One region of the Lentzea sp. NPDC005914 genome, then DNA from elsewhere that is predicted to be linked to it. Evidence: riboswitches for the same ligand, from Rfam matches in the RefSeq annotation. Region 1 holds a riboswitch; each other region holds the start of a gene.

The links. Region 1 has a riboswitch for cobalamin ahead of ABZ345_RS42475 (CbtB-domain containing protein). Riboswitches for the same ligand answer to the same signal wherever they lie in the genome.
Region 2: linked by a shared signal. The riboswitch ahead of cobN (cobaltochelatase subunit CobN) and the one ahead of ABZ345_RS42475 (CbtB-domain containing protein) in region 1 are both predicted to bind cobalamin.
Region 3: linked by a shared signal. The riboswitch ahead of ABZ345_RS11365 (iron ABC transporter permease) and the one ahead of ABZ345_RS42475 (CbtB-domain containing protein) in region 1 are both predicted to bind cobalamin.

Annotation. Positions count from the first base shown of each region.
Region 1 covers NZ_JBEXVQ010000049.1:25,459-33,103, forward strand. The annotation lists gene ABZ345_RS42445 (hypothetical protein) at 1-59, opposite strand, end outside; gene ABZ345_RS42450 (phosphoribosyltransferase family protein) at 196-813, shown strand; gene ABZ345_RS42455 (antibiotic biosynthesis monooxygenase) at 774-1,085, opposite strand; gene hisG (ATP phosphoribosyltransferase) at 1,082-1,942, opposite strand; gene ABZ345_RS42465 (phosphoribosyl-ATP diphosphatase) at 1,956-2,219, opposite strand; gene ABZ345_RS42470 ((2Fe-2S)-binding protein) at 2,327-2,977, shown strand; cobalamin riboswitch at 3,012-3,203, shown strand; gene ABZ345_RS42475 (CbtB-domain containing protein) at 3,235-3,423, shown strand; gene ABZ345_RS42480 (CbtA family protein) at 3,448-4,191, shown strand; gene ABZ345_RS42485 (YbaB/EbfC family nucleoid-associated protein) at 4,263-4,718, shown strand; gene ABZ345_RS42490 (hypothetical protein) at 4,715-6,145, shown strand; gene ABZ345_RS42495 (hypothetical protein) at 6,145-6,627, shown strand; gene ABZ345_RS42500 (hypothetical protein) at 6,624-7,645, shown strand, end outside.
Region 2 covers NZ_JBEXVQ010000040.1:41,196-48,840, forward strand. The annotation lists gene ABZ345_RS39030 (precorrin-2 C(20)-methyltransferase) at 1-617, opposite strand, end outside; gene ABZ345_RS39035 (precorrin-8X methylmutase) at 614-1,234, opposite strand; gene ABZ345_RS39040 (hypothetical protein) at 1,231-2,421, opposite strand; cobalamin riboswitch at 2,430-2,562, shown strand; gene cobN (cobaltochelatase subunit CobN) at 2,597-6,160, shown strand; gene ABZ345_RS39050 (helix-turn-helix domain-containing protein) at 6,121-6,798, opposite strand; gene ABZ345_RS39055 (DoxX family membrane protein) at 6,877-7,257, shown strand; gene folE (GTP cyclohydrolase I FolE) at 7,254-7,645, shown strand, end outside.
Region 3 covers NZ_JBEXVQ010000006.1:312,635-320,279, forward strand. The annotation lists gene cimA (citramalate synthase) at 1-154, opposite strand, end outside; gene ABZ345_RS11355 (ABC transporter substrate-binding protein) at 378-1,358, opposite strand; gene ABZ345_RS11360 (ABC transporter ATP-binding protein) at 1,355-2,095, opposite strand; gene ABZ345_RS11365 (iron ABC transporter permease) at 2,095-3,117, opposite strand; cobalamin riboswitch at 3,150-3,273, opposite strand; gene ABZ345_RS11370 (LuxR family transcriptional regulator) at 3,324-6,128, shown strand; gene ABZ345_RS11375 (hypothetical protein) at 6,104-7,393, opposite strand; gene ABZ345_RS11380 (dihydrofolate reductase family protein) at 7,497-7,645, opposite strand, start outside.

The DNA.
Region 1 (7,645 bases):
CCGTTGACCAGCACCGCCGCCTCGCCGCGGCCGGCGCGACCGCCGTTGTGTCTTGTCATGACGCTCAGGGGCGTTCAGCCGGGCATCAGCGCAATCCGGACCCCAGGTTCACTCGATTGGGCCAAAACATTCCACGCGGAGAAACTTCGGCGCGGCAGCTACCCGCTCGGGGACAGGCGTAACGTCGACCGGACTGTGAAGAGGTTCGCGAACCGGCAGGAGGCGGGCCGCGCCCTCGCCGCGCGACTCGCGGACGACCCCTGGCACGACCCGCTGGTGCTGGGCCTGCCCCGCGGCGGAGTCCCGGTGGCCAAAGAGGTGGCGGCCAAGCTCGGCGCCGAGCTCGACGTCGTGGTGGCGCGCAAGATCGGCGCTCCCGGCCACCCCGAGTACGGCGTCGGCGCGGTCACGGCGGACAGCGAGCCCATCTACGACCCGAGCGTGCTCCGAGCCCTGAACCTCACCGAGCACCAGCTGGCCGCGACCTGCGATGCCGAACGCGCGGAGGCGGCCCGGCGCACTGCCCTGTACCGCAAGGACAAGCCGTCACTGACCCTCGCGGGCCGCGACGTCATCGTCATCGACGACGGCCTCGCCACCGGCGTCACGGCCAAGGCGGCGCTGCACTGGGTCGCGAAGCACGAGCCGAGGAGCCTGACCCTCGCGGTCCCGGTCGCCGCCAGGGAGTCGATCCGCACCTTCCGGACACCGGTGGTCGCCCTGCTCGTGCCGAAGCACTTCGGCGCCGTCAGCCGCTGGTACGACCGGTTCGATCAGACCACGGACGACGAGGTGCTCAGAGCGCTCGAGTAGTGCTCCACCACGGGGAACGGCGAGTAGAACTTGTGCAGCAGCGCGGACCACTGCGGGTACGACGACCCCTGCCGGAAGCCGACGGTGTGCGCCTCGACGGACTCCCAGCGCACCAGCAGCAGGTAGCGCGACGGCGTCTCGAACGACCGGAGCAGCTCCAGGCCAAGGAAGCCCGGCGAGGCGGAGATCAGCTCCCGCGCCTCGCCGAACGCCCACTCGAAGTCCGTCTCCTGGCCCGGCACCACGTCCAGGACGGCGTGCTCCAGGATCACAGGCGGCAGAACCTGATGTCCGACGCCAGCACGGCCTTGGCGCCGATCGCGGCCAGCTCGTCCATCACCTGGTTCGCTTCCCGGCGCGACACCATCGCCCGCACGGCCACCCAGTTGTCGTCGGCCAGGGGCGCGACGGTCGGCGACTCCAGGCCCGGCGTCAGGCTGACCGCCTGTTCCAGGAGCGTGCGCGGGCAGTCGTAGTCGAGCATCAGGTACTGCTGCGCGAACACGACGCCCTGCAGACGGGCCGTGAGCTGCTTCTTGGCGGCCGTGAGGTCGGAGCCCGAGCGGTGCACGAGCACGGCCTCGGACTCGCAGATCACGTCGCCGAACGGCACCAGGTCGTGCTGGCGCAACGTGCGGCCGGAGCCCACGACGTCGGCGATCAGGTCGGCCACGCCGAGCTGGATCGAGATCTCCACGGCGCCGTCGAGGCGGATCACCTGGGCGGTGATGCCGCGAGCCTTGAGGTCGCGGCCGACCAGCCTCGGGTACGCGGTGGCCAGGCGCTTGCCCTCGAGGTCGGACACCTTCCAGTCGGTGCCGCGAGGCCCCGCGTAGCGGAAGGTCGACGAGCCGAAGCCGAGCGCCAGGAGCTCCTCGACCGACGAGCCGTTGTCGTCGGCGCCCGAGTCGGCGGCGAGGTCGCGGCCGGTGATGCCGAGGTCGAGGTCGCCGGACGCCACGTAGATCGCGATGTCCTTGGGGCGCAGGAAGAAGAACTCGACGTCGTTGTTCGGGTCGAGCACGGTGAGGTCGCGCGGCTCGTGCCGCTGCCGGTAACCGGCCTCGGTCAGCATGGCGGAGGCGCGTTCGGCGAGCGCGCCCTTGTTCGGGACTGCAACGCGCAGCATGTGAAAGTCTCCGTCAGAGGTACTTGTAGACGTCTTCGAGGGTCAGGCCGCGGCCCAGCATGAGCACCTGGAGGCGGTACAGCAGCTGCGAGATCTCTTCGGAGAGCTTCTCGTCGGACTCGTACTCGGCGGCGATCCAGACCTCGCCCGCCTCCTCCAGGACCTTCTTGCCCTGCGCATGGACGCCGGCCTCGAGCGCTGCGACGGTGCCGGATCCCGCCGGCTTGGTGGCGGCTCGTTCGGTCAGCTCGGCGAACAGGGAGTCGAAGGTCTTCACGGGGTGACATCCTCCCATCCCGCGCACCCCGGTCCACACCGCGGTCAGATCTGTCCCACGCCCTGGACGTGATCTGTCCTGCATGGACACCCAGTAGCGTGAACTTCGTGTCGGAGTTCGCCCAAGTACTGGAAGCACTGCGCCGGGTGCGCGGCATCAACCCCTTCTTCGCTCTCGACGTGGGCCGTCCGGACGAGAGCTGGCTCCCCGGAACAGCACTTCTGCGGGGCCCTGCGCTCAAAACCACCGTCGACGCCATCGCGACCCGGTACAAAGCAGAGGAACCACGCGTCGCCGCGAGCCTGTTCTTCCTCAGCTACACCGCCCGGCTGCTCAGCCCGCTCACCGCGGCGGACATCCCGATCGACATCCGGCCGGAAAACCTGTGGTGGCAACACCATCCGGCCAACGGCCTGAGCGTCCGCATCGACCAGCCGCAGCTCGGTCCGCGAGCCGCGGAGGCGCTCGAACCCGTGGTGGAAGCGATCCAGGGCGTCACGCCGGTGGCGCGCGGATTGTTGTGGGGCAACGCGATGTCGAACATCGCGGGTGCGCTCAAAATGGTTGTCCGCGCACGCATGCTCACGGCCGAGGAAGCGGAAGAACGCGGCAAACGGCTCATGAGCGCGCCACCGTTCGAACAGGCGGGAGAATTCCTCAGTTTCCCGGGCGAGGTCACGTTCCGGCGTCGGTCCTGTTGTCTTTACTACCGCGTCGCCGCTGGTGGGAAGTGCGGGGACTGTCCACTCGTGAAGTGAGGAACGCAACAACTCTTATGGCCGGTTGTGCTTAACCGGCAACTCAACTTACGGTGCACGCGCCGCAGTGACGGGAAGCCGGTGTGAATCCGGCGCGGTCCTCGCCACTGTGACCGGGAAGTTATCCCCGCCGAGAACGTCACTGGTCCCCGCGAGGGGACTGGGAAGACGCGGGGACAGCGTTGATCCGGGAGTCAGGAGACCGGCTGCGGCGCCGCAAGGAGAGTTGACTTCCACGAGGTATGGAGGAGCCCGTCATGACGAGCCCCGCAGCAAATCTGTCCGCAGTTCAGGTGCCCAAGTGGGCCTTCGCAGTCGCGTTGCTCGGCCTGATCGTCACCTACCTGGTTCTGCAGGAGAACGGTCTCGCGCTCGGCGCGAGCTCCGAGATGCTGCACGAGTTCTTCCACGACGGCCGGCACGCTCTCGGCGTTCCCTGCCACTGATCCGCCGGCGAGCGGATCAAGCACATGACGACGTACAAGTCTCTTGCGCTGCGCGGAATCGGGGCGGGCGCCATCGCCGGCGTCGCCTCCGCGCTCGTGCAACTTCTGGTGACCGAGATCCCCATTCGTGCCGCGCTCGCGGTCGAAGAGGCTCGGGAGCCCGCTGCCGGTGAAGGCCACTCGCACGGCGAGGAAGAGCTGGTCAGCCGCGGCGCGCAGGTCGTGGGCGGCATGCTCGGCGTGATCATCGTCGGCATCGCGGTCGGGCTCGTGTTCGCCACGGCCTACGCGCTGTCGAAGCGGTGGTTCGCCGACCGGCCGCCGTTCAGCCGCAGCCTCGCGCTCGGTGCCGCGGTGTTCGGTGCCGTCGCGCTGCTGCCGTGGATCAAGTACCCGGCCAACCCGCCCGCCGTGGGCGACCCGGAGACGGTGAACTACCGGACCGCGCTCTACCTCGGCGTCGTGGCGGCCGGCCTGGTGATCGTCTGGGGCGCGAGCTGGCTCGCCGAGCGGCTCCAGGCCCAGACGCAGCCCGTCCGCGTCACCGCGGTGCTGCTCGCGGTGGTCGCGACCGTCGCGGTGGTGCTGCTGGCGTTCCCCGCGCCGCCGGACACGATCCCCGCGGACATGCCGGTGACCGTGCTGTGGCAGTTCCGCCTCAGCTCGCTCGCCCAGCTGGCCACGCTCTACGTCGGTCTCGGCGTGGTGTTCGGGCTGCTGGTCGACCCGGCCACGCGCAGGACCGCTCGGAAGGCCGTTGTCAGCTGATTGTCGCCTGATTGAGTGGGGTGGCCGAGGGTACGGCCACCCCGCCCAGGCGGCATTGGTACGTTCGGTGCATGGCCGACAGCGCTGAGTTGCTGGAACAGATGCGTCAGAAGCTCGAGTTCTTCGAGCAGGCCAACCGTGCGGCCGATGCCCGTGCCGCCGGTTACGACGCGATGGGCACGGAGCTCAGAGAAGTCGAGGCCAGCGTCCAGTCCCCCGACCGCTCGATCACGGTCGTCGCGGGTTTGTCCGGTTCCATCAAGGAGATCCGGTTCACCGAGGACGCGAAGAAGCTGTCGCCGTCCCAGCTCTCGCAGTCCGTCATGTCCACGCTGCAGCAGGCCGTCGCGGCCGCCGCGCGTCAGCAGGCCGAGATCGTGCAGAGCCACACCGACATCGCGATCGCCGAACGCGTGGCGAAGACCCAGCAGGAGATCTTCGGTCAGCCCGCTTCCCCGCAACCGCGTCCCCCGGTGGACGACGACGGTGACACCGGCAGCATCTACCGCGGGGACGATCGCTGGTGACCGACTTCATCGTGCACCCGGCCGAGCTCGTGCAGTGCGCCAAGAACGTCGGCGCGCTGACCGCCAGCTCCACGAAGCTCAACGACGCGGCCACCACCGCGTCCGTCCCGGCGATCAGCTGGGGCGCGCTCGGGCACCTGCTCGGCATGTACGAGCAGTACGACGCGCTGCTCGGCGACCTGCACGGCCACTTCGGCAAGATGACCGAGGGCTTCGGCAAGATCGACGCCGCCCTCACCGCCACCGCGCAGACCTACGCCGACAACGAGAAGGCGACCACCGACGCGTTCGGCAAGACCCTCCAAACCGGACTCGACAGCGCCAGCGCACCTCCGATGGTCAGCGGCGGCAAGGCGACCTCGAACGCCGGTGGGGTGCTCGGCAGCTACACCGACCAGTACTCCGGCGACAACGTGGGCAAGCAGGCGGCGAAGTCCGTCCCGTTCGGCGGCAGCAGCTACTCGCTCATGAAGGACAGCGCGAAGCTGGCCGACGACATCAAGAAGGGCGACGGCGAGGCGATCGCCAAGGACGTCGTCGGCGTCATCTCCGACATGAACGACTTCATGCAGGAGGGCATGAAGCTCGCCGGTGCCATCGCCGACCCGCTGAACTTCCTCATCTCCAAGGGACTCGGCTGGCTGCTGGACGTCGTCGCGCCGCTCAAGCAGGCCGTCGACCTGGTGACCGGCGATCCTGCCGCGACCAGCAAGGCCGCCGGGACGTTCAACGACATCGCGAAGCAGACCGAGGAGCTAGCCCGCACGTTCGACGAGAAGCTGCACGAGGGCCTGCAGAGCTGGAAGTCCGGCGCCGGTGACAAGGCCGCGGAGAAGCTCGGCGGGTTCCACCACGGCATCGAGGGCACCGCGTCCACCGCGGGTCACATCGCGTCGCTGCTGCAGGGCAGCTCGATGTTCATGCAGGTCGCCGAGGACATCATCAAGGGGATCCTGAGCGACCTGATCGAGTGGCTGGTCGTCACGTGGATCGCCGCGCAGCTCGCCGCCGTCCCCACTCTGGGCGCCTCCGAGGCAGCGGCGGCCGCGGCCACGCCGGTCGAGGCGGGTATCTCGACCGCGAAGGCCGGCAACGAGGTCAACAAGGTCCGTTCGGTGATCCAGAAGATCATGAACGTGCTGAAGCGAATCCGCGAGGTGCTGCGCGAGTCGAAGATCGGACAGGCGTTCGTCAAGGGCGCCGCGGACAAGCCCGGCACGTTCGGCAAGGCCTTGGACAAGGCCGTGCAGGATCAGCTGAAGAAGACCGTCGGCCTGGACAAGAGCGGTCCGAAGGGCTCGGAGTACACCGACCCGGTCAAGATCGCGAACAAGGTCGCCGGGTACGCGGACGGCGTCTACAAGACCGTCGCCTACGACCATCGCGGCGAGGAGTCCGCCAAGACCGGCGAGGAGCTCGACATCTGATGCCGGGCTGGTGGCGGAAGCGGTTCTGGCCGGAGGAGACCGTGTCGTCCGAGCTGTCCGTGGGCGGGCGCGCGTTCACGGTCGTGTCGGAGACGAAGATCGTCGGCCTCGAGTCCGCCGCCGGCGACGACGTGCGGGCCCGGACCGAGACCACGCTGTCGCTGGGCACGGTGATCGGCCCGTGCCCGCCGCTGCGTGTCGCCCCGCGTCAGGAGAACCGCCTGAACGACGACAACGCCGGTGCGGTGGCGACCGGGGTGCCGCAGTTCGACGACAGGTTTCTCGTGTTCTGCGACGACCTGGCATTCGTCCGGCGGATGACGCCGGTGCTGGTGTCCGCGCCGCCCACTGATTCGACCGAAGCGCTCGAACTCGGCGGTGGCCGTGCCGTCCTGCACCGCAAAGGCGCCGGAACCGAGACCATCGCCGCGAACTACCTCAACGCCCTGATCCCGTTGCTGCCACCGGAGCTGCGCCGATGAACGACGCCCCGATCATCGTGCCGCTGTCCCCCGACGTGGCCGTGGTGATCGAGCAGGACCGCGTCTACTTCAGCCGCCTGGTCGCCGGCGCCCCCGTCGACTCGCCGGTGTACGGCACGCCGCTGGCCGCCGTGGTCCTGGTGCAGCCGGGCGAGCTGCGCAAGGAGCTCAAGTACAAGATCGACCAGAGCGACGGCCTGTCCCTGAAGATCGTGCTGCCTCCAGGCCCGGCCGTGTGGATCCGCTACACCTCGGACATCTTCGTGCCGACACCCGATCCGCGCGGGCTGGCCGCCGAGATCGAACGACGGCGTCGCCGGGTGGCTCGTCTCGGCGGCTGGGCGGCGGCGGACGTGTGGAGGATCAACTCGAAGCTGCGGGTCGCGGTGCCGGGCGGGTTCGAGCCAGGGGGCGCCGAGTTCGCGCCTTCCGAGCCGGAGAACGGCACGTGGACGGCCGCGGCACCGGCACCGGTCAGCGAGCCGTCGCCGGGCAGGCAGCCGTCCGCGCCCGTGGTGCCTGCCGCTGTGCCGTACCCGGAGTCGCTGCCGGTGCTCACCGAGACGCTGCGCAACGGCGTGCGGTTCTCGGTGTCGGTGCGCAGGACCTTCCTCGGTTTCGAGCCGGTGCCGCCGGGCGTGGTCACCGAGCCGCTCCTGTCCTCCTCGCTGCACGTGCCGCTGGCTTCGTGGCTCGTGGTCGAGGCGGGCACGCTGCGCGGCGGCCTCGCGCCGATCCGCCGGATTGCCGCCGATGGCCAGACCGAGATCCGGATGGACCTGTCCGACGGGCCCGCGCTGTGGCTGTGGGGTCCGGTGCGGGAGTGGGTGGTGGCCACGCCGCGGGCCGCGGAGTTGGCTGCGGAGATCCGGCTGCGGCAGGCCGTGGGGATGATGTTCCCGGTGTCGAGCGATCTCGGGCCCGAGCGGCGCACGTGGCTGGACCTGCCGATGACCAAGCCGGTGGACACCCCTGCCGGTCGAGCCCTGCCCGCTGCCCCGGAGTGGGCGCCGACGTC
Region 2 (7,645 bases), on a different contig from region 1:
GTGGCTCGCTCGACGTACCAGGCGTTGTCGAGGCGGCCGGCGTCGTGCAGGGCCTGCTTGACGTTGCCGAAGGTGCGGCCCAGCTTGAGAATCGCGGCCGAGTCGGTGTCGGCGAGCCGGGCGGCGAGCTCGGCCGAGGGGAGGGTGCCGGGGAGGATCGTGAGGACCTCGTCGCGTTCCACCAGCGGGGTGCCGAGGACGGCACTGGCGCCGCTGACTGACGTCACGCCCGGGACGACTTCCCATTCGTAGCGGTCGGCCAGGCGTTTGTGCATGTGCATGTAGGAGCCGTAGAAGAACGGGTCGCCCGCGGCGAGGACGACCACGTCGCGGCCTGCGTCGAGGTGCGCGGCGAGTCGTGCGGCCGCCTCCTCGTAGAACTGGTCGATCTCGCCCTGGTAGTCGTCCGTGTCCTCGGTCGTCACCGGGTAGATGAGCTGTTCGAGGATCTGGCCTTCGCGAAAGTAGGGCTCCGCAATGGTTTTCGCGACGCTGCGGCCGTGGCGGGCGCTGTGGAAGGCGACCACGTCGGCTTCTCCGATGAGTCGTGCGGCCTTGACCGTCACGAGTTCCGGGTCGCCAGGACCCAGTCCGACGCCGTAGAGCTTGCCCGTCATTCTTCCTCGCTCGCGATCGCGTTGATGGCCGCCGCCGTCATGGCGCTGCCGCCGCGCCGGCCGTGCACCACGAGGTGCTCCAGGTCCGTTGCGGCCAAAGCTTCCTTGGACTCCGCCGCGCCGATGAAGCCCACCGGGATGCCCAGGACGGCGGCCGGTCGCGGGGCGCCCTTGGCGATCAGGTCGATCAGGTGGAACAGCGCCGTGGGGGCGTTGCCGACGGCGATGACGGCACCTTCGAAGCGGTCTTGGAGGAGTTCCAAGGCGGCTGCGCTGCGGGTGTTGCCGATGGTCTTGGCGAGGTCCGGGGTGCGCGGGTCCTGGAGGTAGCACAGGACTTCGTTGTCCTTGGGCAGACGGCGGCGGGTGACGCCGGACGCGACCATGTTGGCGTCGCACAGGATCGGGGCACCACTGCGCAGTGCTTCGCGGGCGTCGCGGACGACGTTGGGGGAGAAGGCGACGTCGTTCGGGAGATCGGTCATGCCGCACGCGTGGATCATGCGGACGACGACTTTCGCGACGTCCTCGGGGAACCTGGTGAGGTCCGATTCCGCGCGAATAGTGGCGAAGGACCGGCGGTAGATCTCCGCGCCGTCCTTGATGTACTCCGTCACCTGATCTCCTCGTAGCCGTCGCCGGTCGCGACGAACTCGATCACATCGCCCGCCGGGCGGCCGCATCGGCGCCCACAGCCCGACCAGTGAACCGCGCCGGGAGTGTCTGACCTGCCGGGACGTTCGGACCTGCCGCGACTGTCGGACGTGCCGTGACTGTCGGACGTGCCGGGACGTTCGGACGTGCCGCGACTGTCGGACCTGCCGGGACTGTCAGACCCGCTGCCTAGAATTGAAACTGGGGGTACCCGGCCGGGCGCGTGTGTGTGGTGTGAAGCGTTTGTGTCGTGTGACGCCTCAACCCAAGCGCGCGCATCGGCACGGACGTCGGACAACGACTTGGCGCAACCGGGGCGGCCGGCACAAGCGCTCACGCCGTGCCAGGGGGACGCTGGGTCGGTGATCAGGCCCGTCGTGTCGGTGCCAGCGGGCACGACCAAGCCACGCCACGGGGTCAGCCGGACCGGAACGCCGGGGAGCAGGTGCGCGTCGAGGCGACCCAGCGGCACGCCAGGGGTGGTCGGCGAAGGTGCGACAGGCGTCACAGCCGGGGTGATGCGCGGGGCGTCGGCGGTGCCGAAGTGCTCGGTGATCTTTCGCACACCGTCGTCCACTTCGGACAGGCGCCAGGCGGGGCCGCGCAGCTGCTGGAACAGGCGTGCGGCGGTCAGGAGCGCGTCAACGGGGTCGTCGACGCGGATGCCGGTGTCGCGGCCGGCGAGCAGGAGGGCGGTCGGGGCAGAAGTGCCGGCCGTGCCTGCTACCAGCCCGAAGTCGCCCCCGAGGCCGCTGACCGGCGCTCCGACCGTCACCAGGAAACGGCCTGGCAGACCAGCCAGTTCCTGGTCCGCGCACAGGGCGGCGTCCAGGGCGTCTACCAGCGGCTGGTTGTCCTCCAGGGGCGCGGCGATGATGTTGCGGATGCGTTCGTGGGTGTCCGAGGGCAGCAGGCCCGCCGCACGTAGGCGCGCACCTAGTTCGACGCCGTCCGCGAGGCCTCTGATCTGGAGGTTCGCGCGCGAAGTGAGTTCCAGCGTGCCGTCGCCGAGATCCATCGAAGCAACCCGGATCACGTCCCACTGCGCTGCCGAAAGCGTGCCGCCCGGAACCCGGATGCGCGCGAGGCCGCCGTCGGCCGCGGCGTGCAGCTCGACGGCGCCGGGGCAGGCATCCGGGTGACTACGCATAGGTCGGACTGTAACCCGCCGGTTAGGGTGAGCCCGAACGACGAAGCGCAGGAGGAAGCCGGTGTGAGTCCGGCGCGGTCCCGCCACTGTGACCAGCGGACGCTGGGAGTCAGGAACTCCGCTTCGCCTGTCACCCGCAACCTGGGGCGAGGACCCCACGAGGGATGGAGCCTGCGTGATCCTGCTGCTGTCGACCTCTGACACCGACCTGCTGTCGGCTCGGGCGAGTGGAGCCGAGTACCGCCTCGGCAACCCCGCGCGGCTCACGGCCGACGACCTGCCCGCGTTGATCGACGGGGTCAGCCTCGTGGTGGTGCGCATTCTGGGTGGGCGCCGGATGTGGGAGGAAGGGCTCGACTGGCTGCTGGCCAGCGGGTTGCCCGTGGTGGTGCTGGGCGGTGAGCAGCAACCGGACGCCGCGCTGATGGAGCTGTCGACGGTGCCCGGCGGGGTGTGTGCCGAGGCGCACCTCTACCTCGCGCACGGTGGGCCCGCGAATCTCGCCGAGCTGCACAAGTTCCTCGAAGACACGATTCTGCTGACCGGGCACGGGTTCGCGCCGCCCGCAGCCACGCCCACCTGGGGTGTGCTGGAGCGGGAAGGCAGCGCACAAGGCCCGACCGTCGCGGTGCTCTACTACCGGGCGCATCACGTCGCGGGGAACACGGCGTTCGTGCACGCGTTGTGCGACGCGATCGAGGCCAAGGGCGGGAAACCGCTGCCGGTCTACTGCTCGTCGTTGCGCACGGCGGAACCTGAGCTGCTGGAGACGCTCGGGAAGGCCGACGCGCTGATCGTCACGGTGCTGGCAGCGGGTGGCACGAACCCCGCGAAGGCGTCCGCTGGTGGGGACGACGACGCGTGGGACGTCGGGGCCCTGGCGGCGCTGGACGTGCCGATCCTGCAGGGGTTGTGCCTGACGTCGAGCCGTGAGTCGTGGGACGAGAACGACGACGGACTGTCCCCGTTGGACACCGCGACGCAGGTGGCGATCCCCGAGTTCGACGGGCGGATCATCACGGTTCCGTTCTCGTTCAAGGAGATCGACGAGGACGGGCTCACCGTCTACGTGGCGGATCCCGAACGCGCGCTGCGGGTCGCCGGAATCGCGGTCCGGCACGGGAAGCTGCGCCACATCCCCACCAAGGACCGCAAGATCGCGGTGATGCTGTCGGCCTACCCGACCAAACACTCGAGGATCGGCAACGCGGTCGGCCTCGACACCCCCGCGTCCACGGTCCGGCTGCTCAAAGCCATGGAAGACCACGGCTACGACATCGGCGACGAGCTGCCGGGCGTGCAGGAGCAGGACGGCGACGCGTTGATCCACGCGTTGATCGCGGCCGGCGGCCAGGACGCGGACTGGCTGACGCAGGAGCAGTTCGAGAGCAACCCCGTGCGCATCGCCGCGGCGGACTACCGCGAGTTCTACGAGACGCTGCCGGACGACTTCCGCGAGTCGATGCAGGAGCACTGGGGCGAGGCGCCCGGCTCGTTGTTCGTCGACCACTCGAAGTCCAAGGACGGCGAGATCGTGCTGGCGGCGCTGGAGTCGGGCAACGTCGTCGTGATCGTGCAGCCGCCGCGCGGGTTCGGCGAGAACCCCATCGCGATCTACCACGACCCGGACCTGCCGCCGTCGCACCACTATCTCGCGGCATACCGGTGGATCGAGTCGTCGTTCGGCGCGGACGCGGTGGTGCACGTCGGCAAGCACGGCAACCTGGAGTGGTTGCCCGGCAAGACCGTCGGCATGTCGGCGTCGTGCGGCACGGACGCGGCGCTCGGCGATCTGCCGCTGGTGTACCCGTTCCTCGTCAACGACCCGGGCGAAGGCACGCAGGCCAAGCGGCGCGCGCACGCGACGTTGGTCGACCACCTGGTGCCGCCGATGGCCCGCGCGGACAGCTACGGCGACATCGCGCGGCTGGAGCAGTTGCTCGACGAGTACGGCAACATCTCCGCGATGGACCCGGCGAAGCTGCCGGCGATCCGCGCGCAGATCTGGACGTTGATCCAGGCCGCGAAGCTCGACCACGACCTGGGCTTGGAGGACCGGCCGCACGAGGCCGAGTTCGACGAGTTCATCCTGCACGTCGACGGGTGGCTGTGCGAGGTCAAGGACGTGCAGATCCGCGACGGCCTGCACATCCTCGGCGAGGCGCCGACCGGGTCGGTGCGGGTCAACCTCGTGCTCGCGATGCTGCAGGCGCGGCAGATGTGGGGCGGTCAGGTCGCCGCGCTGCCGGGCCTGCGGGAGGCGCTCGGGCTCACGACCACCACGCGCGAAGACGTTGACGCCGTTGAGGAACAGGCTCGCGCGCTCGTCCAGGCGATGGAGGACGCGGGCTGGAACCGTGAGGTCGCGAAGACCCTGCACGACTCTGTTGACGTGCAGAAGATCCTGGAGTTCGCGGCCGTCGAGGTCGTGCCCAGGCTCGCCCGCACCACGGACGAGATGACGAACGTGCTGCACGCGTTGGACGGCGGGTACATCCCGGCCGGCCCGTCGGGTTCGCCGTTGCGCGGCTTGGTGAACGTGCTGCCGACCGGCCGGAACTTCTACTCGGTCGACCCGAAGGCCATCCCGTCGCGGCTCGCGTGGGAGACCGGCCAGGCGATGGCGGACTCACTGCTCGCCAGGTACCGCGAAGAGAACGACGGCGAGTGGCCGCCCTCGGTCGGCCTGTCGGTGTGGGGCACGTCGGCGATGCGCACGGCCGGTGACGACATCGCCGAGGTGTTCGCGCTGCTGGGCGTGCGACCGGTGTGGGACGACCAGTCCCGTCGCGTCACAGGGCTCGAGGTCATTGCGCTGGAGGAGCTGGAAAGGCCGCGCATCGACGTGACGGTCCGGATCTCCGGGTTCTTCCGCGACGCGTTCCCGCACGTCGTGTCCCTTTTGGACGACGCCGTGCAGCTCGTGGCGAACCTGGACGAGCCCGCGGGGCAGAACTTCGTGCGGGCGCACACTTTGCGGGACCTGGAAGAGCACGGCGACCAGCGCAGGGCCACGCTGCGGATCTTCGGCTCCAAGCCGGGCGCGTACGGTGCGGGCGTGCTGCCGTTGATCGACAGCCGCAACTGGCGCGACTCGTCGGACATCGCCGAGGTCTACGCGGTGTGGGGCGGGTACGCGTACGGGCGCGGGGTCGACGGCATCTCCGCGCGCGAGGACATGGAGTCGGCGTACCGGCGGATCGCGGTCGCGGCCAAGAACATCGACACCCGCGAGCACGACATCGCCGACTCGGACGACTACTTCCAGTACCACGGCGGCATGGTCACGATGGTGAAGGCGTTGACGGGCAAGGCACCCGCGGCCTACGTCGGTGACAGCACGCGTCCGGAGGCGGTGCGCACCCGGACGCTGACCGAGGAGACGTCACGGATCTTCCGGGCCCGCGTGGTGAACCCGCGCTGGGTCGGGGCGATGCGCAACCACGGCTACAAGGGCGCGTTCGAGCTGCAGGCGACGGTCGAGTACCTGTTCGGGTACGACGCGACGACCGGCGTGGTCGCGGACTGGATGTACGAGAAGCTGACCGAGACGTACGTGCTCGACCCGGAGACCCGCAAGTTCCTGCAGGCGTCGAACCCGTGGGCGTTGCACGGCATCGCCGAACGGCTGCTGGAAGCGGCCGAGCGCAAGATGTGGGAGCACCCGGAACCGTCCACTTTGGATGCTCTCCGCGCGGCCTACCTCGAAACCGAGGGCGACCTGGAGGACGGCGCCTGATCGAGCCTGACACAGCAATGTCCTGGTGACGGATCGAGGCTCGCGGTGTGACTGCGGGCCTCGATCCCGTCCAGGAGTCCGCTGATCAGGCACAGGTTCATCCCGCACACCAGTTGCGTGTGCTTCTGGGCCAGGCTGTGGAACGGGCAGTTGCCCAGCCGGATCGTCCGATCCTCCTGCTGCGGCTCGAACCCGAGGTCCTCCAACGCCCGCACGACGTCGCCGCCGGCTTCCTCCGCCAGGTCCTCGCCCCACTCGTAGGCGCGCCGGTTCAGGATCTCGCGCGCCGGCTCGCCCGAGGACTCCGACTCCAGCAGTGCGTCCGTGAGCAGATGGCTCGCCGCCTCGTACCGCCGGTCCGGCAGCGACACCTCGATCTGCTCCCCGGACCGCAGGTAGAGCTTCGCGGGACGGCCCGCGCCAGGCCCGGTGCGGCCCGAACGGCGCTCGTGGATCACGGCCAGCAGCCCCATCTCGACCAGCTTGTCCAGGTGGAACGCCGCGGTCGTGCGCGGCAGCCCGATGGCGGCCGACGCCTCGTCCTTGCTGATGGGCGCGGTTTGCCGCACCACGAAGTCGTAGAGCTTGCGCCTGTTCGGCTCGTCGAGGGCCGCGACGGCGGCGACGTGGTCGGCCATCTCTAAAACCTACTCCAGTTGACGAAAATCGGCACCTAGTTCTAACGTTAGCCGAAGTTGTCGTTAGAAGGAGGAGTCATGGCAGTCCTGACGCGCACGGATCCGTCGACGCAGGCATTCGTGCTGTTGCGGACGGTGTTCACGGTGGCGCCGATCCTGTTCGGGCTGGACAAGTTCTTCAACCTGCTCGTGGACTGGCCCGTCTACCTGGCGCCGTGGATCGACTCGATCGTGCCCGGCTCACCGCAGACCGCCCTGTACATCGTCGGCGTGGTCGAGATCGTGGCCGGTGTGCTCGTGGCGCTGCGGCCGATGTGGGGCGGGCTCGTCGTCGCCGCGTGGCTGCTCGGGATCATCGTGAACCTGGTGACCGGGCCCGGCTACTACGACATCGCGTTGCGGGACTTCGGTCTGCTGGTCGGCGCGCTGGCGTTGTCACGGCTGGCGGCTGCTCGATGACGGAGGCCGTGGATGTCGAGGCGGCGCGGCAGGCGGTCACGGATCTGCTGAAGGCGCTGGGCAGGGACCCGTACTCGGAGCACCTGGCCGACACCCCGCGCCGCGTCGCCGAGGCCTACGCCGAGCTCCTGACACCGCGATCGTTCAACCTCACGACGTTCCCGAACGACGAGGGCTACGACGAACTGGTGCTGGCACGCGGGATTCCCGTGCAGTCGTTGTGCGAGCACCACATGCTGCCGTTCCACGGGGTCGCGCACGTCGGCTACCTGCCGGGTGAACGGATCCTGGGCCTGTCGAAGCTCGCGCGGGTCGTGGAGATGTTCGCGCGAGACCTGCAGGTGCAGGAACGGCTCACCAAGCAGGTCGCCGACTGGCTGCAGGAACA
Region 3 (7,645 bases), on a different contig from region 1:
CGCCCTCGATGAACCCGACGCCGAGACCGTCCAGCAGCCGCGCGACCGCGAGCTTGTCCGTGACGGAGTACGAAATGCCCTCACGTTGTGCGCCATCGCGCAACGTCGTGTCGTAGACGTGGAACTCGTCGCTCGGGCCGGCCATCGGGGTCATCTCCTCATCCGGGCAAACAAAAAGACCCCCCGCGGGATGCGAGAGGTCTGCGCGTCGGGTGCCAGGGGCGGCAACTACCCGACGCGCTCGTCAATAATGATGGCGACGTGCTGAACCATGACGCGGATGCTGCCACAGCTCAGCACGGCGTACCAAGCGCCGGGAGGAAATCTCCCACTATCTGGTCACGGTGAGTACTGGCGCACGCCTCTCAGTACTGGATTCACGCCTGTGACAGGTACTTCGCGAACGCCTCGATCGACGCCGGGTTGCGCGGCGACTCCACCAGTGCGGCGTATGGAAGCGCGAAGAACCGCTTGTTCCTGATCGCGGGCGAGTTCGCGAGGCCCGCGAAGCCCTCCAGGAACGCCTGCTTCTGCGCGGGCGTGTTCGCCTGCCCGTCCGCGTAGTCCACGATCAGCACGACGTCCGGGTCGCGCTGCACGACCGTCTCCCAGTTCACCGTGGCCCAGCTGTCGTCGAGGTCGGCGAAGATGTTGTCGCCGCCGGCCTTGGAGATCACGTCCTGCGGCGCCGCGTTCTTCCCGGACGTGAACGGCTGGTCCTGGCCGCTGTCGTAGAGGAACACGTTGGGCCGCGGCCTGCCGGCCATCAGCTTGCCCGCGTTCTCGATCTGAGCCTCGTAGGACCTGATGAGCTCCTCGGCCTTCGCCTCGACCCGGAAGATCTTCCCGAGGTTGCGCAGGTCCGTGTACAACGCGTCGAGCGCGGGCATGATGCCGCGCTGCTTGCCGGTGCCGTTGCGGCACGCCTCGGTCAGCTGGTACGTCGGGATTCCGATCTGCTTCAACGCGTCCGGGGTGAAGCCGGTGCTCTCGCTGAAGCCGTAGTTCCAGCCGGCGAGGACGAGATCGGCGTTCGCGCCCTGCACGACCTCCTTGGAGATCTTGTCGGACAGGTGCTTCGCGCTCTCGAAGTCCGTCTTCCACGGTGACGTGCGGACGTCGACGGTGTCGATGCCGTCGACCACGTACCCGGCCATCCGGTCCCTGAGGCCCAGCGCGAACATCAGCTCGGTGATGCCGGTGTCGTTGGTGACCACTTTGGACGGCACCTTGTCGTAGGTGACGTACTGGCCGCAGTTCTTCACCGTCACCGGGTCGGACGCGGAGGTGTCCTGCGCGACCGTGGCACCGCAGCCGGAGACGAGCAGCAGCGCTGCCGTGGCGAGTGCGATTCTCAAGGGGTGACCTCCTGGTCGAACAGGAGCTGGGGCACTCCCGTGGTGGGATGGGGAACCACGTGCGCGGTGACGTGGAAGACCTTGGCGATCAGCTCCGGCGTGAGCACGTCGTGCGGGGTGCCGCCCGCCACGAGCCGTCCCTCGTCGAGCACGTACAGCCGGTCGCAGTAGGACGCGGCGAGGTTGAGGTCGTGCAGCACGGTCAGAACGGTCCTGCCCAGCGTGCGGGCCAGCCGCAGCACGTCGAGCTGGTGGCGGATGTCGAGGTGGTTCGTCGGCTCGTCGAGCACGAGCACGTTCGGTTCCTGAGCGAGCGCGCGAGCGATGAGCACGCGCTGCCGCTCGCCACCGGACAGGGTCAGGAAGCTCCTGGCCGCGAGATGAGCCGCGTCCACTGTGGCCAGTGCCTCGGCGCAGACCCGCGCGTCCTTCGCGGGATCGCGCTCGTGCGGCAGCCTGCCCATCTCCACGACCTCGGCGACCGTGAAGTCGAACTCGACCTGCGACTCCTGGGTGAGCGCGGCGAGGTCCACGGCGAGGTTCTGTCGCTTGTGGACGTTCTCGCCGTCGACGAGCACGGCACCGGAGGTGGGCTTCAACGCCCGGTACACGCAGCGCAGCGTCGTCGACTTGCCGCTGCCGTTGGGGCCGATGATGCCGGCGACCTCGTTCTCGGCGCGGAGACTGATGTCGTCGACGATGCCCTTGACGGTCAGGCCGTCGAGCTCGACCAGCATCAGCGTCCCCCGAAGACGTAGGCCTTGCGGCGCATGAGGAACACGAAGCAGGGCACGCCGAGCGCGGCCGTGATCACGCCCAGCGGAAGCTCTTCGGGCGCCGCCAGCATGCGCGCGGCGACGTCGACCCAGACCAGGAAGCTGGCACCCGCGAGCGGCACCAGCGGCAGCACCTTGCGGTGATCGGCTCCCACGACCATGCGCGTGAGGTGCGGCAACATCAGCCCGACGAACCCGACCGCGCCGCTGACCGCCACCAGCACGCCGGTCATGGCCGCGGTGACCAGGAACAGGTGCGTGCGCAGGCGTTGCACCGGCACCCCGAGCGTGGTCGCGGTCTCGTCGCCCATCGCGAGCGCGTTGAGCGGCCGGGCCTTCGTCAGCAGATGGACGATGCCGCCCGCGGTGACGAACGCCGCTACCGGCAACGACTGCCAGCTCGCGCCACCGAGACTGCCGAGCAGCCACAGCATCGCGGCGCGGGAGGCGTCTCCCCGCGGTGCCTGGAAGACGAGGAGCATCGCGATCGCGGAGAACCCGTAGCCGAGCGCGGTGCCGGTCAGCACCAGCTTGAGCGGCGCGAGGCCCCGGTTCGTGCGCGCGGTGAGGTAGACGAGCACGCTCGCACCCAGCGCCGTCGTGAACGCGCCGACCGACATCGCGTACACGCCGAGCGAGGGCAGCACCCCGAGCGTGGCGACCGCGATCGCACCCACGCTGGCGCCCGACGAGATGCCGAGCACGTACGGGTCCGCGAGCGCGTTGCGCACCATCGCCTGCATCGCCACGCCCACGGTGGCGAGGCCCGCGCCGACGACCGCGGCCAGCAGCACGCGAGGCAGCCGGATGTCCCAGACGATGTGGTACTGCCCGGCGTCGGCGGCGGAGATCACCCCGCCGGTGATGGCGGCGTGCAGCAGTTCGGCGGTCTGGCCGAACGGGATGCTGACGGGGCCGAGCGAAACGCCCGCGACAACGCTGACGGCGAGCACGCCGACGAGCGCGCTGATCTTCCCGATCACTTGTTCCCTTCCCGCAGTCCACGGCAGGAGAGTTGCTTTGGTCTGCCGTGTGCGGGTATTCGGGCTCGCCCTCTCGCCGGAGGGCCTACCGTTGCGGGTCAGCGCCGGACTTCGACCGGACTTCCCCCACGCACGACCCACGCATGCTAACCCGAGCCTCGGCAGCGAGGTTCCGGCCGGCGACCGGAAGGCAGGTCCACCCAGGTATGGCTGAGTTACCCGGCCGGGCGCGAGAGCTCGCCGTCCTGCGCAGACTGCTGGCAGCGGACGGCGCCCGGTGCGTCGTGGTCACCGGTGAACCGGGAATCGGCAAGAGCAGGCTGCTGGCGGAACTGACGACGCTCGCGACGGGGTGGACGGTCCGCGGCGCACGCGCGGCGGAGTTCGAGTCGCACGTGCCGTTCGGGGTGTTCGTCACCGCACTCGACGACCACCTCGCGCGGCTGGAACCGGACAGGCTCGCCGTGCTCGGTCCCGAACGGCTCGGGTTGCTCGCGACGATCTTCCCCGCGATCCCCGCGGACGGCCCGGCGGACCTGGTGGACGCGGAGCGGTACCGGTTGCACAGGGCCGTCCGCGCACTGCTGGAGTTGCTCGTCGAACCGTGCGGGCTGGTGCTCGTGCTCGACGACCTGCACTGGGCGGACGAGGGTTCGGTGGAACTGCTCGACTTCCTGCTGCGGCACCCACCACGGGGGCGGCTGCTCCTCGCGCTGGCGAGCAGATCCCGGCAGACCTCGTCCCGCCTGTGGCACGCGTTGTCGCGCGCCGCGGCCGACGGTGTGGCCGAACTGCTGGAGCTCGCGCCGCTGGCTCTGGCGGACGCCGACCTGCTCCTGCCCGCCGAGCTCGGCCGGTCCCGGCGCGAGGAGATCCACCGGGCGGGCGCGGGAAATCCTTTCTACCTGGAGGCGCTGGTACGGGCCGACGCGAACGGCCTGCCGGTCGCCGTCCACGCGGTGCTCGCCGCCGAACTGGCCGCGTTGACGCCGCGGGAACGGGTCGTCGCCCATGCGGCCGCGGTCGTCGGGGACGACTTCGACGCCGGCTCTCTCGCCGAAACCGCGACGCTGGCACCGGAGTCGGTGCTCACCGATCTCGACCGGCTCGCCGACCGCGACCTGGTGCGGCTGGACGTCGCCACCGGCCGGTTCCGCTACCGCCACCCGCTCGTGCGCAGCGTCGCCTACCAGGACGCGGGTCCGGGCTGGCGGCTCCAGGCACACGGCAGGGCAGCGGCGGCGTTGCGACGCCGTGGGGCGCCTCCCGCCGAGTTCGCCCGGCACGTGGAGCGGTCCGCCGCCCGAGGCGATCTCGACGCCGTCGCGGTGCTCGGCGAGGCAGCCGAGGCGACGATGCACTCCACGCCCGCGACGGCGGCGCACTTCCTGCGGGCGGCCATCAGGTTGCTCCCCGACGCGGAGTCGGCCACGCCGCAACGACTTCTCCTGCTCGGGCGGCTGGCCCAGGCACTCGGTGCCACGGGAGATCTGCGGCAGGCCAGCGAGACGATGCACGAGGTGCTGCGGCTCCTGCCGGTCGAACTGACGGCCGCACGGGCGCGGACGGTGCGGGCCTGCGCGACCGTGGAACGGCTCCTCGGGCGCTACACCGAGGCCACGGCGATGCTGCGCGGCGAGTGGCGGCGGATCGCGGACACGGATGCTCATTCGGCGGCGGTGCTGCAGGTCGCGCTCCTCGCGGGCCGCAGCGTCGAACGGGAGCGTGCACCAGGCCGTGACGAAATCACCGAGGTGATCACGGCCGCACGGGACGCAGGGGATCCCACCCTGCTGGCCATGGCGCTGTCGGTCGCGACCCTCGTCGACCTGCGGGCGGACCGGCTGGACGAGGCGGCGGCGCTCGTCGACGGGCTGCCGGACGGCGACCTGGTCCGCGACATCGACGCGGTCTTCTGGCTGGGCTGGGCCGAAGCCTCCGCCGACCGGCTCACGGCGGCGGGCAGGCATGTCGGCCGAGGTCTGCGGCTCGCCCGCGCGAGTGGACAGACGCACGCGATCGCAGTGCTGACCGCGATCCGCGGGATGGTGCACGCCTACGTCGGCGAGCTGGCGGAGGCGGCGAACTGCTTCGAGGACGGCATGGAGACGGCCGAGCTGACCGACAGCGACGAGCTCCGCGTCACGGTGCTGACCTTCGGCTGCTGGATCACGGCGTTGCGCGGGGACCCGGCCGAGGCGGTGCGCCTGGGCGAACGGGCTGTGGCCATCGACGACCACTCCGTCGCCTCGAACACGTGGCGCAGCGGTCAGGCCGAGGCGATGCTGGCCCAGGCGCTGGTGCACAACGGCGATCCGCACGGCTGCGTCGAGGTGTTGCTGAGCACCGGTGGCGGACCCGAACTGCCCGCGGTGGACCCGCTCACCCGACCGTTGACCTACCAGCTGCTCGCCGAGGCCGAGGTCGCGATCGGCCGGGACGCCACCGGGTGGGCGGACCGCGCTGAGGACGCGGCCACAGCGCTCGGGGTGCCGCTGCGCACCGCGATGGCCGAGCTGGCCCGCGCGATCGCCACTCTCCCAACGGATCCGGCGGCGGCCGCACCGTTCGCGGTCGCCGCCGCCGGCACGTTCACCCGGCTCGGGGTGGCCGTGGAGGCGGGCCGGGCACACCTGCTCGCCGCCACCGCGTTCGGCGGCAGCGACGAGATCGAGTTGGCCCGTGAGCACTTCGTGGCCGCCCGCACGGTGTTCACCCGCTGCGACGCGCGGCTGTTCCTGCCCCAGTTGGCGCGGGAGGAACGGCGCATGAACGCACGCCGTCCCCGCCGCGCCGAGACGAACCGCTTCGACCTGACCGCCCGCGAGGTGGAGATCGCCGCGCTCGTCGCGGACGGTCTGACCAACCGGGACATCGGCCTGCGACTGCACCTGAGTCCCAGGACCGTCGAGGTCCACCTGGGACGGATCTACGCGAAGGCCGGGGTCTCCGGCCGGGCGGCGCTGGCCGGGGTGTGGGCGTCCGCTCAGTCGCCGAGGTCGCGCACGTAGAGGTTGGCGACCAGTGTGGGACTTCCGCCGAGGTTGGTCGCGTAGCTCGTGAACGCGACGTGGCGTCCGTCGGCCGAGATCGCGGGCGTTCCGCTCTGGCTGTTGGCCTCCTCCCCCGCGGAGGCGACGCTGACCCTGGTCGTGGTCGTGGTCACCATGTCGCGCCGGAAGACGTCCCAGCTGCCGTTGGTGTCGCCGGGGACCAGGTCCCACTCGCCGGACTGGAACGCGACGAACCGGCCGTCGGCCGAGATCACCGGGCGGTGCACGGGCGTGCCGCTGGTGCTCGTGCCGTCCGGGCCGAGGTTCACCTGGGTGGTCTTCTTGGTCTGCCGGTCGAATCGGAACACGTCGATGTCGACGTCACCGCCGGGAGAACTGTCGCCGGGCACCAGGTTCGACGCGTTGGACGTGTAGACGACGTAACGCCCGTCGGCCGAGATCGACGGCTGCCAGCTCACCGAGTCGCCCTCGAGGTTGGCGCTGGAGACGCTGACGCGGTTGGTGCGGCCGGTCTCCTGGTCGCGCACGAACACGTCGGACACGCGGTTGTTGTCGGACCACACCGCGAGGTTCGTCGCGTTGGACTCGAAGGCGACGTAACGGCCGTCGGCCGAGATCGAGGGCTTCTGGCTGGGCCCGTTGCTCTCGAAGCCGTTGGTCTCCATGCTGGCCTTGGTGATCCTCCCGTCAGTCCGGTCGTGGACGAAGACGTCGCGGTAGTTGTTCCAGTCGCGGTAGATCAGGTTCGACGCCAGCGAGTCGAACGCGACGAACCGGCCGTCGGCGGAGATCGACGGATTGAGGCTGTCGCTCTCGGCCTCCCGCTCGTAACGGCCGCGGCTGATCCTCGTGGTCGCCCCGGTCTGCCGGTCGTGCACGAAGACGTCCCAGTGGCCCAGGGTGTCCTCGGCCACCAGGTTCGTCGCGAACGACTCGAACGCGACGTAGCGGCCGTCCGCCGAGATCGACGGGTTGCGGCTGACGTTGTCGCCCTGAACGCCCGCGGAGTCGACGCTGACCCTGGTGGTCTCCCCGGTCTGCCGGTCGCGCACGAACACGTCGGACACGCGGTTGGTGTCGCCCGCCACGAGGTCGCTCGCCGAGGACCAGAACGCCACGTAGCGGCCGTCGGCCGAGAGCGACGGGCCGTCCGCCGGAGCGTTGACGGGGGTCGTGCCCGCCGGTTCGGCGTGCGCGATGCCGCCGGGTGTGAGCGCCGCGAGGATGCCCGCCGCGCAGAGCACACGGATTGCTGTTCTCATTGCCGTCCTTGAAGTTCGGTTCGCCGCCGGGGCAGTTTCGTGCCCCGGCTCAGCCTTGCGCTCCGGACCGGCGGAAGCATGAGGGAACCCCCTACACCTCGCGTCACCGAGGAGCGGTGCGGTAGCGCAGGAGTGCGGCACTTCCCTTGCGTTCCAGCGAGACCAGGTGCAAATCGGACATCCGGCCGGCGAAAAGTCGTTGCCCGGTACCGAGCACGGTTGGGAACACCATCAGGCGGTACTCGTCGACGA